DNA from 3 places in the Streptomyces sp. NPDC058231 genome. Region 3 is predicted to be linked to each of the others. Evidence: predicted binding sites of a transcription regulator. Region 3 holds the regulator's gene; each other region holds the start of a gene.
The links. The regulator HspR, encoded in region 3, represses chaperone genes until heat shock. The targets are predictions, from matches to a motif close to TTGAGNNNNNNNNNCTCAA.
Positions count from the first base shown of each region.

Region 1: the regulator HspR is predicted to act here: its motif matches at 3,620-3,638, upstream of lon (endopeptidase La).
Region 2: the regulator HspR is predicted to act here: its motif matches at 2,152-2,170, upstream of clpB (ATP-dependent chaperone ClpB).

Region 1 is NZ_JBHVWN010000036.1:46,714-51,719, reverse strand. It holds gene ACFVXE_RS23075 (ATP-binding protein) at 1-666, opposite strand, end outside; gene ACFVXE_RS23070 (response regulator transcription factor) at 663-1,400, opposite strand; gene ACFVXE_RS23065 (spermidine synthase) at 1,637-2,329, opposite strand; gene ACFVXE_RS23060 (nucleotidyltransferase) at 2,678-3,499, opposite strand; gene lon (endopeptidase La) at 3,661-5,006, shown strand, end outside.
Region 2 is NZ_JBHVWN010000048.1:56,089-61,094, reverse strand. It holds gene ACFVXE_RS27105 (helix-turn-helix transcriptional regulator) at 1-819, opposite strand, end outside; gene ACFVXE_RS27100 (hypothetical protein) at 923-1,138, shown strand; gene ACFVXE_RS27095 ((2Fe-2S)-binding protein) at 1,135-1,455, shown strand; gene ACFVXE_RS27090 (pyridoxamine 5'-phosphate oxidase family protein) at 1,583-2,005, opposite strand; gene clpB (ATP-dependent chaperone ClpB) at 2,237-4,834, shown strand.
Region 3 is NZ_JBHVWN010000088.1:170-5,175, forward strand. It holds gene ACFVXE_RS34660 (LuxR C-terminal-related transcriptional regulator) at 64-1,062, shown strand; gene ACFVXE_RS34665 (heat shock protein transcriptional repressor HspR) at 1,125-1,571, opposite strand; gene dnaJ (molecular chaperone DnaJ) at 1,573-2,763, opposite strand; gene grpE (nucleotide exchange factor GrpE) at 2,857-3,504, opposite strand; gene dnaK (molecular chaperone DnaK) at 3,501-5,006, opposite strand, start outside.

The DNA of each region.
Region 1 (5,006 bases), on a different contig from region 3:
GTCCTTGCGGCTGTGGTTCCCGGAGCCGGAGGACAGCCGGCGGTGCGAGGCGGCCAGATTGGCCTCCTTCAGCACGCCGGAGAGATACGGCCACACCTCGAAGCGGCGGGCCTTCAGCGTGACCACCCCGTGGTCCAGCCGGGACAGGTCGAGCAGTGTCTCCACCAGCCTGCCGAGCCGCTCCGTCTGTTTCAGCGCCGTGCGCATCGTCTCCGGATCGGCGGCCGAGACCCCGTCCACGACGTTCTCCAGCACCGCTCGCAGCGCCGCGATCGGTGTGCGCAGCTCATGTGAGACATTGGCCACCAGCTCCTTGCGGTGCCGGTCCACGGCCTCCAGATCGTCCGCCATGAGATTGATCGTCTGGGCCAGGTCACCGAGCTCGTCACGCCGGTCGGCGCCCCTCACCCGTCTGGTGTAGTCGCCCTGCGAGATCGACCGGGCGACTCTCGTCATCTCCTCCAGCGGCGCCGTCAGACCGTGCGCAACGAACTGGGTGAGCAGCAGCGTCGCTATCACCGAGAACACGGTGATGAACCGCAGCTCGGTCCGGGTGCGTACCGCGACCATCAGGAGTCCGGTCGTGATGAACACCGAGACCACGACGAGCGTGCCCAGCTTCGCCTTGACCGAGAAGGGACGCAGGCCGGAGCCGGGCCGGGTCATGGCGCCGGGGTCTCCAGGGCGTAACCGACACCGTGCACGGTACGGATCCGCTCCGCGCCGATCTTCCGGCGCAGCGCCTTGATGTGGCTGTCGACGGTGCGGGTGCCCGAGGCGTCCGCCCAGTCCCAGACCTCCGCGAGCAACTGCTCCCGGGAGAGCACCGCACGGGGTGTGCTGGCCAGGCAGACCAGCAGATCGAACTCGGTCGGCGTGAGATGGACGTCCTCCGCGCGCACCCGCACCCGGCGCTGCGCGTGGTCGATCTCCAGTTCGCCCAGGCGCAGGATGCCGCTGCGCGGCGTCACCGCGGCCAGGGCGGCTCGCTCGACCCTGCGCAGCAGGACGTGCACCCGGGCGGCCAGCTCGCGCATGGAGAACGGCTTGGTCATGTAGTCGTCCGCGCCGACTCCGAGACCGACCAGCATGTCCGTCTCGTCGTCCCGTGCGGTCAGCATCAGCACCGGTACCGGCCGGGTGGCCTGCACCCGGCGGCACACCTCCAGGCCGTCGAAGCCCGGCAGCATGATGTCGAGCACCATCAGGTCGGGCTGCCAGGCCTCGGCCGCGTCGACGGCCGCGGGGCCGTCGAGTGCGGTCTGCACCAGGAAGCCCTCGGCCCGCAGGCGGGCGGAGATGGCGTCGACGATCGTCGCGTCGTCCTCGACCACCAGCACCCGGCGCTGTGCGCCCGGGGTGGCCGCGACACCGTTGTGGGTGGTGTGTGTCTGTTCCATCGCCCCGCCCCTGCCCGTTCTCGCGGGGGTCATTCCCCCGGACGCACGGTCTTCGCTTGTGAATTTCGTGGGTGATCCCGTTTGCCGCTCAGCAGCGTAGAGGCAGCGGGCGGCTCCCGGCTACGCAGGGTGTAACGGCACGGGAACGGCTTGGCCGCGAGGGGAGGGCGGAGTGTCTGGCTTGTGGCACTTGGCCCCCGGGCGTCCGGGGACTGCGCATACCCGGTGGGGGAACCTCAGGCTGTCCGAAGTGCGAGATGAACCACGTCGGGCACACCTCGGGCAACATGCACCTCTTCCGTACGTACCCCATGGAAACCGGCATTCCGCAGGGCCTGCTCGAACGTGGTGGAGGGCTGCGCGGACCAGACCGCCAGCACCCCGCCCGGATTGAGCCGTTCCCGGCAGTCGGCGAGACCGGCGGCGGAGTACAGGCTCCCGTTGTCCTCGGTGACGGTCCAGTCCGGTCCGTTGTCGATGTCCAGGCAGAGCGCGTCGTAACGGTCCGTAGTCGAACGCAGATACGCGACGAGGTCCGTCGCCAGGATCGCGGTCCTCGGGTCGGCGAGCGCCGCGCCGGAGATCCGGGCCAGCGGCCCCTCCTGATGCCAGTCGATGATCGCCGGTTCCCGCTCGACGACCGCGATCCGCCCCCAGCGCGGTTCGGCGGCGGCGTGCGCGAGCGAGAAGCCGACCCCGAGGCCGCCGATGAGCACCGCCGGGTCCGGCAGGTCGTCGCCCAGCGCCGCCAGCGCCGCGTCGATCAGCAGCCGCTCGGAGCGTCCGTCGGCGGTGTCCATCAGGAAACAGCCGTTGGCGATGATCTCGAAGTCGTCACCCCGCTCCCGCAGGACGACTTCCCCGTACGGGCCCTCGCGGCGGTCGAGCGTGACGGGGCTGTGGGCGGTGCGGCGGTCGGCGGTGGGCATGTGTTCGGTCTCCGGCACAGTGCGGGTGGGACCTCGTCATCCTCGCCGGGCGCCGCGGCCGGGACCAGCCATTTATCGGATCCCCGCGGGGCGCGGGGAGGCGATGCGCCCGGTCGCGCGGGCTCCGGCGGTGCGCCGCCGTACCGCGAGAGGCGCCCCCTGCCCGTGCGCGCCGCCCCGGCGGCCACCGGCGCACCGGTTCGGGTGCGGCGGACGCGATAGACGGGGCGGACGGGACGGGGTGGAGCGGGTACGGAGTGAGGGGCCCCCGCAGCTACTGCCGAAGATGCCGGCGGGATGGGGTTCCCCGGTCTGCCGCCCCCCGGTGGGCGCGGGCCCCGGACCGGTTCAGGGACGAGGCGTCTTCTCGCCGTGCACCGCGACGTACTCGGCCGCCAGCCACGGGGCCAGGTCGTCGACGAGCATGGTGAGCACGGCCGGGTCCGCCGAGGGGGTGCGGGCGGTGGCCGCGGCGGTGCGCATCTGCCCGGCTCGCTCCGGGTAGTACCGGCCGAAGACCGCGGCGGACTCCTCCAGATCGCTGGTCCACCCGCCCCAGCGGGGCATGACCAGGGTGAAGCCCGAGCGGACGATGCGGCGGGCGGCGCCGCGGCTGAGTTTCCTGCGTTCCGTTTCCGTGCGGGCTTCGGCGGCGAGCCAATGCCAGCGGGGGAGTGCCAGACCCAGATCACCGTTGGTCTCACGGGCCAGCAGCGCAGTGGGGCGGTAGCGGGGCAGCCGGGCGGCCAGGTCGGTGCCCAGCAGCGGCGTGCAGAGACAGGCGAGGAAGAAGCCCAGGTCGTGGCGTTCGAGATCGCTGAGCAGCGTGTCCGTGCCGAAGAGGAGGATGCCGGCGCCGTCGATCAGCCCGGACGAGGCGTCGAGGGCGGCTTCGACGGCGCGGGCGGCGGCCCGGTCGCCCTCGGTGGGCTCGGTGCGCAGGGCGAGCAGCAGGTCCAGGTCGCTGACGCCGGGAATGGCCGTGCCACGCGGAATGCTGCCGTAGAGGTAGGCGCTGTGCAGCCGGGCGGCGCCGAACGCGTCGGTGATCAGGGAGTGCGCCTCCTCGACCAGCGGGGCGAACGCCGCGGGTACCCGGCTCAGCGAGCCCTCCCGGCGGATCGTGCCGTCCTCGGCCAGGCCCCTGTCGTCCGCGCGTGTGTCGCCCATACGGGCACTCTGCCCGGTGACACGGGCGAACGGCGAGCGGATTTCGCAGGTGGGGGACGGGGCGCACAGAGATCGCTGAGAGCGAACACGGCTTCGGGAACACCGAGCGGGCGAGAAGCATTGAGTCGGCATAGCTCAACTTGACTGCCGAAGGGGAGATCATGGCTACTGAGTCCAATGCGGTCACTCCGCTCACCTTGCCTGTGCTGCCGCTCGACGACGAGGTCGTGCTGCCCGGAATGGTGGTTCCTCTGGACTTGTCCGACACCGATGTCCGGGCCGCCGTGGAGGCCGCCCAGGCCGCCGCCCGTCCGGGTGGTGGCAAGCCCGAGGTGCTGCTGGTGCCGCGGATCGACGGGACGTACACCGGGACCGGTGTGCTCGGTACCGTCGAGCAGGTCGGCCGGCTCTCCGACGGCGACCCGGGCGCGCTCATCCGCGGCCGCGGCCGGGTGAGGATCGGCGCCGGGACCACCGGACCAGGGGCCGCGCTGTGGGTGGAGGGGACCCGCGTGGACGTCTCCGTGCCCGAGCCGCTTCCCGGCGCCGCGGCCGAGCTGGTCAAGGAGTACAAGGCCCTGGCCACCAGCTGGCTGAAGAAGCGTGGCGCCTGGCAGGTCGTGGACCGGGTCCAGCAGATCGACGACATCTCCGCGCTCGCCGACAACTCCGGCTACTCACCCTTCCTCACCACCGCCCAGAAGGTGCAGCTCCTGGAGACCGCCGACGCCGTCGCCCGGCTGAAGCTCGCCATCCAGTGGCTCGGTGAACACCTCGCCGAGCAGGACGTCGCCGAATCCATCGCCAAGGACGTCCAGGAGGGCGTCGACAAGCAGCAGCGCGAGTTCCTGCTGCGACGGCAGCTCGAAGCCGTGCGCAAGGAACTGTCCGAACTCAACGGTGACCCCGAGGGCGAGTCCGACGACTACCGGGCGCGCGTCGAGGCCGCCGACCTTCCCGAGCACGTCCGCGAGGCCGCGCTCAAGGAGGTCGACAAGCTGGAGCGCTCCTCCGACCAGAGCCCCGAGGGCTCCTGGATCCGGACCTGGCTGGACACCGTCCTCGAACTGCCGTGGACCGAACGGACCGAGGACGCCTACGACATCCGCGCCGCCAAGGAGGTCCTCGACGCCGAGCACGCGGGCCTGGAGGACGTGAAGGAGCGGATCACCGAATACCTCGCGGTGCGCAAGCGCCGTGCCGAACGCGGCCTCGGGGTCGTGGGCGGGCGTCGCGGAGGCGCGGTGCTGGCCCTCGTCGGGCCTCCCGGTGTCGGCAAGACGTCCCTCGGCGAGAGCGTCGCGCACGCCATGGGCCGCACGTTCGTCCGGGTCGCGCTCGGCGGTGTGCGGGACGAGGCGGAGATCCGCGGCCACCGGCGTACGTACGTCGGTGCGCTCCCCGGACGCATCGTCCGGGCCATCAAGGAGGCCGGCTCCATGAACCCGGTCGTCCTGCTCGACGAGATCGACAAGGTGGGTTCCGACTTCCGCGGCGACCCGGCCGC
Region 2 (5,006 bases), on a different contig from region 3:
CGTGATCCCGTCGGGCGCCGGGTCGTATGGTGCTGCTTCGTTCAAGGGAGCAGCCCGGCGCCAGAGTTGCTCGAAGACCTTCGCCAGGTACGCGACCAGGCCTGGGTGCCGTAGTTCGAGGGCGACGCGGCGGTCGTCCCTGGCCGGAATGAACGCTACGGTCTCATCGCAGATGATGAGGCGTTCGATGAGCTCTTCGAGTGTGCGTATCTGTAGTTTGGCGCCGGCCATCAGTTCCACATAGGCGAAAGTGCGCTGGCTGTGCCTGACTGTGTGCTGGTAGAGGGTGCGGACGCTGATGCCGCGATCTATCAGGGGCTTGCTGCGGGTCAGGGCTTCGCTGAGGACGTCCTCACTGCGTCCGCCGCCCGGCTGGATGGTCAATACCTCCTTGCGACTCTCGGCAATGGCCAAATCTAGTGCCCCGTTGATCCGGTCGATGCCTTCCAGCACAGTGATCGCGTGCGTGGGTGCCGGGCTCTGAGCGCTTATAGCCATGAACGGTTCGAAGGCGTCGGTCAGTTCCACGGACGTTCGCCTGCGGTCCTGGATCTCGCGTTCCAGCGGATAGAGCCGCTGGGCGAGGGCGGCGGAAGGTGGAACCGGGCGGAGCCACGAGGCGTCATCGGGATCCGGCAGCAGTAGCCGGAGGTCGATGAGGCAGGGCGCGGGCTCCACCTCGGTGCGAGACATGCGCCCGACGCTCAGCGCGCTGGCGTACAGTCGCGCCCCCTCGGTGCACAGGTCCGTGACCGGGTGAGTATGTGTCTGTTTCGTGTTACTTGTATGCAAATCTCCACCCCCCAGGGTCCTGAACATGCAGGAACATGATGCATCGCTCCTGTGGCATTGACGTGCCTGAATGAGCCATCGTCTTGTCGGGCGGGGGAGAGGAAACCATCAAGTGAGGACGAAGCCGACTATGTACAAGCGAATGCTTCGCTCAGTGCTTGTCACTGTTTTTGCCGTTGCGGCACTGCTGCTCGCGGCGAATATCTCTCCCGGGGATGTCGGCTGGGACAGCGTGCAGGCCGGCTCCGACACCAGCGGCCCGGGTTCCGATGTCGGCTGGGACACCGGAGGCCAGGGTTCGGATGTCGGCTGGGACAGCGTTCCGGTGAATCTGGCGGACGCATGACCATCCCGCCGGACGACCGGGTTTTCCGGCGGGAGATGGCCTCGGCCTACCGCTCGGGGTGGCACTTCATCGATCTGCTCACGGCACTTCCCCGCCATGGCGATTCGTTGATGGTCACCCTGCTGGGAGAGCCGATCGTCGTCGTCCTGGAGGACGACGAGGAGGTCCGCGCCTACCGGTGCCTGCGGCGCCCGCGTGGCGCACCGCAGCCCGTCCGGTGCGCCATTCGGTACGGAATGATCTTCGTGAACCTCGATCGGCGTGACCACGAGCTGATCGCCCCCCAAACCATCTCCGCCACCCCCCGCAGTGCCTGAGCGATCCCCCGTCGTTCCATGTCGCTCAGACACTCCCCCACACAGCGGCGCCATCGTGACCTGAACACGATGGCGCCGCTGTGCTGTCCGGGTGCGGACGGCGCGGAGCGGCCGGGGCCGGCCGGGCTCAGGCCGTGCGGACCGGTGCGCCCCGGCCCAGCGCCCGTTCGAGGGCGATCTCGATGACGACCCGGTCCGGGTTGGGCGCAGGAGTGCGCCCGTAGCGTTCCGCGTAACGGCTCACCGCGTCGTCGACCACGTCCTGCTCCGTGCGGACGGTGGCGCGGCCCTCCAGCGTCGCCCAGCGGCCCCGGTCCACCTGGCAGACCGCCACCCGTGCCCCGTCCGGGCCTGCGGCCAGGACGTTGGCGACCTTCCTGCTGCCCTTGTTGGTGATGATGCGGGCGAGCCCGGCTCCGGGGTCGTACGTCACTCCGACCGGCACCACGTGCGGGCTGCCGTCGGGACGGGGGGTGGTCAGGGTGCACACGTGGTACTCGCGCCAGAAGGCGAGGTACTCGGGGCTGGGGTTGCGTACGTCTACGGCCATGGGGAAAGGGTAGGCATCCGCCGCCGCGGGGCCTGGTCCGGTGCGGTGGCGCAGCGGCGGTCCGGGGGGTTCACTCGGGCGGGAGCCCTGTCTCCGGGCCCGGGCTTCCGGCCGCGGGCTCCGGGGTGGGACCGTGCGCCCGCACCTTGAGTGAAATAGACTCAACTTTGTGTACGTTGACGCAGTCAGCGCAGTGGACGGACCAGTCACCGCAAGGAGGAGAGAGCGCACGTGGACGCCGAGCTGACCAACAAGAGCCGGGACGCCATCAACGCGGCCACCAGCAGGGCCGTGAAGGACGGACACCCCGACCTGACCCCTGGGCATCTGCTGCTGGCCCTGCTCGAGGGCGAGGACAACGAGAACATCACCGACCTGTTGGCCGCTGTCGGCGCGGACCAGGCCGCCGTACGCGGTGAGACCGAGCGGCTGCTCGCGTCGCTGCCCAGCGTCACCGGCTCGACCGTCGCGCCGCCGCAGCCCAACCGTGAGCTGCTCGCCGTGATCGCCGACGCCGCGCAGCGGGCGAAGGAGCTCGGCGACGACTATCTGTCCACCGAGCACCTGCTCATCGGCATCGCGGCCGAGGGCGGCCGTGCCGGTGAGATCCTCACCCGGCAGGGCGCCGGTGCGAAGAAGCTGCTGGACGCATTCGAGAAGAGCAGGGGAGGACGCCGGGTGACCACACCCGACCCGGAGGGTCAGTACAAAGCCCTGGAGAAGTACGGCACCGACTTCACGGCGGCCGCGCGCGAGGGCAGGCTCGACCCGGTCATCGGTCGCGACCAGGAGATCCGGCGCGTCGTACAGGTCCTGTCGCGGCGCACGAAGAACAACCCCGTGCTCATCGGCGAGCCCGGCGTCGGCAAGACCGCCGTCGTCGAAGGACTCGCCCAGCGCATCGTCAAGGGCGATGTGCCGGAGAGCCTGCGGAACAAGCGGCTCGTCTCGCTCGACCTGGGAGCCATGGTCGCGGGCGCCAAGTACCGCGGCGAGTTCGAGGAGCGGCTGAAGACCGTCCTCTCCGAGATCAAGCAGAGCGACGGCCAGATCATCACGTTCATCGACGAGCTCCACACCGTCGTCGGCGCGGGCGCCGGCGGGGACTCCGCCATGGACGCGGGCAACATGCTCAAGCCCATGCTGGCCCGCGGTGAGCTGCGGATGGTCGGTGCGACCACGCTCGACGAGTACCGCGAGCGGATCGAGAAGGACCCCGCGCTGGAGCGCCGGTTCCAGCAGGTGCTGGTCGCCGAGCCGTCCGTGGAGGACACCATCGCGATCCTGCGCGGTCTCAAGGGCCGTTACGAGGCGCACCACAAGGTGCAGATCGCCGACTCCGCCCTGGTCGCCGCCGCCACCCTGTCCGACCGCTACATCACCTCCCGCTTCCTCCCCGACAAGGCCATCGACCTGGTCGACGAGGCGGCGTCCCGGCTGCGGATGGAGATCGACTCCTCGCCCGTCGAGATCGACGAGCTGCAACGCGCCGTCGACCGGCTGCACATGGAGGAGCTGGCGCTGAAGAACGAGACCGACCCCGGGTCCGTGCAGCGCCTGGAGAAGCTCCGCCGCGACCTCGCCGACAAGGAGGAGGAGCTGCGTGGCCTCACCGCCCGCTGGGAGAAGGAGAAGCAGGGCCTCAACCGCGTCGGTGAGCTGAAGGAACGCCTCGACGAACTGCGCGGACAGGCCGAACGCGCCCAGCGTGACGGTGACTTCGACACGGCTTCCAAGCTGCTGTACGGGGAGATCCCGGGCCTGGAGCGGGAGCTGGCGGAGGCCGACGAGGCCGAGCAGGAGGCCGCCAAGGACACCATGGTCAAGGACGAGGTGGGTCCGGACGACATCGCCGATGTCGTCGGTGCCTGGACCGGCATCCCGGCCGGGCGGCTGCTGGAGGGCGAGACCCAGAAGCTTCTGCGGATGGAGGAGGAGCTGGGCAGGCGGCTGATCGGCCAGACCGAGGCCGTGCAGGCGGTGTCGGACGCGGTGCGCCGCACCAGGGCCGGCATCGCCGACCCGGACCGGCCCACCGGCTCGTTCCTCTTCCTCGGCCCGACCGGTGTCGGCAAGACCGAGCTGGCGAAGGCACTCGCCGACTTCCTGTTCGACGACGAGCGGGCCATGGTCCGTATCGACATGAGCGAGTACGGGGAGAAGCACAGCGTCGCCCGGCTGGTCGGCGCGCCGCCCGGTTACGTCGGTTACGAGGAGGGCGGTCAGCTCACGGAGGCGGTCCGCCGCCGCCCGTACAGCGTCGTCCTGCTCGACGAGGTGGAGAAGGCCCATCCCGAGGTCTTCGACATCCTGCTCCAGGTCCTCGACGACGGCCGGCTCACCGACGGACAGGGACGGACGGTGGACTTCCGCAACACCATCCTGGTCCTGACGTCGAACCTCGGGAGCCAGTACCTGGTCGATCCGCTGGCCAAGCCGGAGGAGAAGAAGGAGCGGGTGCTGGAGGTCGTACGTGCCTCCTTCAAGCCCGAGTTCCTCAACCGCCTCGACGACGTGGTGGTCTTCTCCGCACTCTCCGGCGACGAACTCGCGCACATCGCGGGGCTCCAGATCGAGCGGCTCGCCAAGCGGATGGCCGACCGGCGTCTCACCCTCGACGTCACCCCGGCCGCGCTGGCCTGGCTGGCGAAGGAGGGCAACGACCCGGCGTACGGGGCGCGGCCGCTGCGCCGGCTGATCCAGACGGCGATCGGCGACCGGCTCGCGAAGGAGATCCTCGCGGGCGAGGTCACGGACGGGGACACCGTGCGGGTGGACACGTTCGGGGACGGCGAGGAGGGCGGTCTGATCGTGGGCGCCGCGCGGTGACGGCCCGCACGGCCCTCGGACGTCGAAGGGGCTGAAGTGTACGAGGGCGGTGTCGCCGTCCTCGTGCACGACGGTCGGATCGGCCGCGACCGCACGGCCCGGAGAGGGGTCGGCGAGCTCGATGTGCGCGCAGGCGCCGGCCCGATCACCGCAGAGCTCCGGATCCTTGTCG
Region 3 (5,006 bases):
CCCTGGTGACTACGCTTCCACCACCGTCATCTTGCTGCACTGCACAAATGTAGGGGATCCCGAATGAGCAGAGACGAGGAGCAACCCGGGCATTCGCACGGCGAACTGGAGCTGTGCGATGCCGCAATCCGGCTCTACACCGAGGCGCTCCGCAAGGGCGGGATCGCCCGCGCCGACCTCGCAGTCGCCCCGTGCCTCATCGACATGGCACTGGTCCACCCTGACCCCCGGGACGGCACGTGGATGCGCCCTGTGCCACCGTCCGCGGCCCTGGCACACCTGCTGCAGCCCGTCACCCGCGAGATCCACGAACGGATACGGCTCACCGCGAACCTTGCGGATTCGCTGGCCCCCCTGGCAGCGGTCGCCAGCGAGGACCCCCATCACGCCATCACTGTGCTCGAGGGAACACCGCTGATCCATGCGGCTCTGCACGATGCCTCCTACGCCGCCGAGGAAGAGGTCCTCACGGTGCAACCCGGCGGTGTCCGGCGGCCGTACCAAATAGAGGCGGGTCTGGCCAACGGACTCGCCGCCGTTGCGCGAGGCGCGCATCTCCGGCACATCTACCAGCACCCCGCTCGCTACAGCCCGGGGCTCACGCACTATCTGGATCAGCTTCCACCTGATTGTGTGCAGGTGCGAACCATTGAACAGACCGTCGAACGGCTCCTCATATTCGACCGCACGGTGGCTTTCATCCCCGCCACTCCCGAGCGTGACGCAGCCCTGGAGATCCGCCACCCCGCCCTGATCCGCTTCCTGATCCAGATCTACGAGGTCCTGTGGGCGCAGGCCACCCCGCTGACCCAGCAACTGCCCACATCGGCCCCCGGCACCCCCGCCACCCCCGTACAACTCAGCATCGCCCGCCTCCTCGTCGAGGGTCACGTCGACGACACCGTCGCCCGCAAACTCGGCATCAGTGTCCGCACCTGCCGGTCCCATATCGCCAAGCTCATGCAGACACTCAACGCCTCCAGCCGGACCCACCTGGGCGCGCTCATCATCCAGTCGGGCCTCGTCGAGCCGGACGGCCCCGTGCCCCGCAGCAACGGCTGAGGCCCATCACCCGTTTCCGGGTGACAGGCCTCGGTCGTCCACGCACAGGGCGCCCGACGCGCCTATTCCTTCGGCCTCTTCGGCCGCCAGACCACCAACGCGCTGGTCTGCTGCACATCCTGATACGGCACCAGATCACGCCGGTACGAGGCATGGACCTGCGCCTCGCGCTGCTGCATCGCTGCCGCCGCGCCGTCCACCGCCGCGGAGAGTTCGGCGATCCGCTGCTGGAGCGCGGCCACCTGATTCTCCAGTTCGATGATGCGCTTGATGCCGGCCAGGTTGATGCCCTCGTCCTGTGACAGCTGCTGCACGGTGCGCAGCAGCTCGATGTCACGGGCCGAGTAGCGCCTGCCACGGCCGGCCGTGCGGTCCGGGGAGACCAGGCCGAGCCGGTCGTACTGGCGCAGTGTCTGCGGATGCAGGCCCGAGAGCTGGGCCGCGATCGAGATCACGTACACCGGCGATTCTTCGGTCAGTTCGTACGGATTGCGTCGTCGGCCGTCCACCTCAAGCTCCCTTCGCTGCCTGGAACAGCTCCGCCCGCGGGTCCTCCCCCGCGGTCGCCTTCCGGTAGGCCTCCAGTGCGTCCTGGGCGTCGGCGGTGAGGTCCTTGGGGACCGCCACCTCGACGGTGACCAGGAGATCGCCCCGGGTGCCGTCCTTGCGCACGGCGCCCTTGCCGCGGGCGCGCATCGTACGCCCGTTGGGGGTGCCGGCCGGAAGTTTCAGGGTGACCGGCGGTCCGCCGAGCGTGGGGACCTTCACCTCGCCGCCGAGTGCCGCCTCCGTGAAGGTGACGGGCACGGTGACGGTGAGGTTGTCGCCCTTGCGGCCGAAGACCGGGTGCGCGTCGACATGGACGACGACGTACAGGTCGCCGGCCGGTCCGCCGCGCTCGCCCGGGGCGCCCTTGCCGCGCAGTCGGATCCGCTGGTTGTCGGAGACCCCTGCCGGGATCCTGACCTGCATGGTGCGTGAGGAACGCGCCCGCCCGCTGCCCTTGCAGACGTCACAGGGGTCCTGGGCGATGAGGCCCCGGCCCTTGCACTCCACGCAGGGATCGGTGAGCGAGAAGCCGCCGCCGCTGCCGCGCGACACCTGTCCGGTGCCGACACAGGTCGGGCAGACCCTCGGGGTGCCGTTCTTGTCGCCGGTGCCCGAACACGCCTTGCAGGGCGCCTGGCTGGACATCCGCAGCGGGACCGTGGCCCCGTCGACCGCCTCGGTGAAGCTGAGCGTCACCTCGGACTCGATGTCCTGGCCGCGGCGCGGCTGCACACGGGTGCCCGCACCGCCGCCGCGGTTGAACAGGCCGCCGAAGACGTCTCCCAGACCGCCACCGCCGCCGCCGAAGCCGCCGGGACCGCCGGGGCCGCCGCCCTGGGCGCCTCCGAAGAGGTCGCCCAGGTCGAAGTTGAAGTTGCCCCCGGCCCCGCCGGGACCGGCCCGGAAGCCGCCGTTGCCGAAGAGCGCGCGTGCCTCGTCGTACTCCTTGCGCTTCTTGGCGTCGCCGAGGATGTCGTTGGCCTCGGAGATCTCCTTGAAGCGCTCCTCCGCCTTGTTGTCGCCCTTGTTCGCGTCCGGGTGGTACTCGCGGGCGAGCTTCCGGTACGACTTCTTGATCTCGGCTTCGGTGGCGTCCTTGGGGACGCCGAGGACCTTGTAGTAGTCCTTCTCGACGAAGTCCTTCGTGCTCATCGACGTCCCTCCTTCCGGACGATCGGCCGGGCGGCCGGCCGGATGGCCGGTCGCCGGGCCGGGCGGTGGGCCCCGCGGTGGTCGGACGAGATGTCAGACCTCCTCGGTGCCACCGCTCTCCTCGTCGTCTGTCCTGTCTTCCTTCGCCGCCGCGGGAGCCGCGCCCGGCTGGGGCTCGGCGACCGCCACCCGCGCGGGGCGGATGGTGCGCTCGCCGATGCGATACCCCGGCTGCAGGATCGCCACGCAGGTCGTCTCGGTGACGTCCGGCGCGTACGAGTGCATCAGGGCCTCGTGGATCGTCGGGTCGAAGGGCTCGCCCTCCTTGCCGAACTGCTGGAGGCCGAGCTTGGCGACGGTCGTCTCCAACGACTCGGCGACCGACTTGAACCCGCCCACGAGCTCGCCGTGCTCCCTGGCGCGGCCGACGTCGTCGAGCACGGGCAGGAGCTCGGACAGGAGACCCGCGACAGCGATCTCCTTGACCGTGACCCGGTCCCGCTCGACGCGGCGGCGGTAGTTCTGGTACTCGGCCTGGAGGCGCTGGAGGTCGCCGGTGCGCTCGGCGAGCGCACTGCGTGCCTGGTCCAGCTGTGCCGTCAGACCGGCGGTCTGGTTCACGTCCCCGGCCGGGGCCGCCCCCTCCTCGGAGGAGGGGGCGGCCTTCGGTGCGGCGTCGTCAGGGGTGGCGCCTGAGGGAACGTCGGGCTTCTCCTCGAAGCCCGGAGTCTCCTCGGTCACACCGCACCGCCCTTGGTGTCCTTCTCGTCGTCCACGATCTCGGCGTCGACGACGTCGTCGTCGGCACGGGCCTGCTCGGCACCGGGCTGACCGTCGGCCTGCGGGCCGCCCTCGGCCTGGGCGTTGGCGTACATCGCCTGGCCCAGCTTCTGGGAGACGGCCGCGACCTTCTCGGTGGCGGTACGGATCTCGGCGGTGTCCTCGCCCTTGAGCTTCTCCTTCAGCTCGGTGAGCGCGGCCTCCACCTCCGTCTTCACGTCACCGGGGACCTTGTCCTCGTTGTCCTTGAGGAACTTCTCCGTCTGGTAGACGAGCTGCTCGCCCTGGTTGCGGGACTCGGCGGCCTCACGGCGGCGGTGGTCCTCCTCCGCGTACTGCTCGGCCTCCTCACGCATCCGGTTGACCTCGTCCTTCGGCAGCGAGGAGCCGCCGGTGACGGTCATCTTCTGCTCCTTGCCGGTGCCGAGGTCCTTGGCGGCGACGTGCATGATGCCGTTGGCGTCGATGTCGAACGCGACCTCGATCTGCGGGACACCGCGCGGGGCCGGCGGCAGACCGGTCAGCTCGAACATACCGAGCTTCTTGTTGTACGCCGCGATCTCGCGCTCGCCCTGGTAGACCTGGATCTGCACGGACGGCTGGTTGTCCTCGGCCGTCGTGAAGATCTCGGACCGCTTGGTCGGGATCGTCGTGTTGCGCTCGATGAGCTTCGTCATGATGCCGCCCTTGGTCTCGATACCGAGGGACAGCGGGGTGACGTCGAGGAGCAGGACGTCCTTGACCTCGCCCTTGAGGACACCGGCCTGGAGCGAGGCGCCGATGGCGACGACCTCGTCCGGGTTCACACCCTTGTTGGCCTCCTGGCCACCGGTCAGCTCCTTGACGAGCTCGGCGACGGCCGGCATACGGGTCGAGCCACCGACGAGAACGACGTGGTCGATCTCGGAGAGCTGGATGCCCGCGTCCTTGATGACGTTGTGGAACGGGTTCTTGCAGCGCTCCAGGAGGTCCGCGGTGAGCTGCTGGAACTGGGCGCGCGTGAGCTTCTCGTCCAGGTGCAGCGGGCCCTCGGCGGACGCCGTGATGTACGGCAGGTTGATCGAGGTCTCCGTCGAGGAGGACAGCTCGATCTTCGCCTTCTCCGCGGCTTCGCGCAGACGCTGGAGAGCCATCTTGTCCTTGGACAGGTCCACGCCGTGACCGTTGGCGAACTGCTTCACCAGGTAGTCGACGACACGCTGGTCCCAGTCGTCACCACCGAGGTGGTTGTCACCGTTGGTGGCCTTCACCTCGACGACGCCGTCACCGATCTCCAGGAGCGACACGTCGAAGGTGCCGCCACCGAGGTCGAAGACGAGGATCGTCTGGTCGTCCTTGTCGAGCCCGTACGCCAGCGCGGCGGCCGTCGGCTCGTTGACGATGCGCAGGACGTTCAGGCCCGCGATCTCACCGGCCTCCTTCGTCGCCTGACGCTCGGAGTCGTTGAAGTACGCCGGGACGGT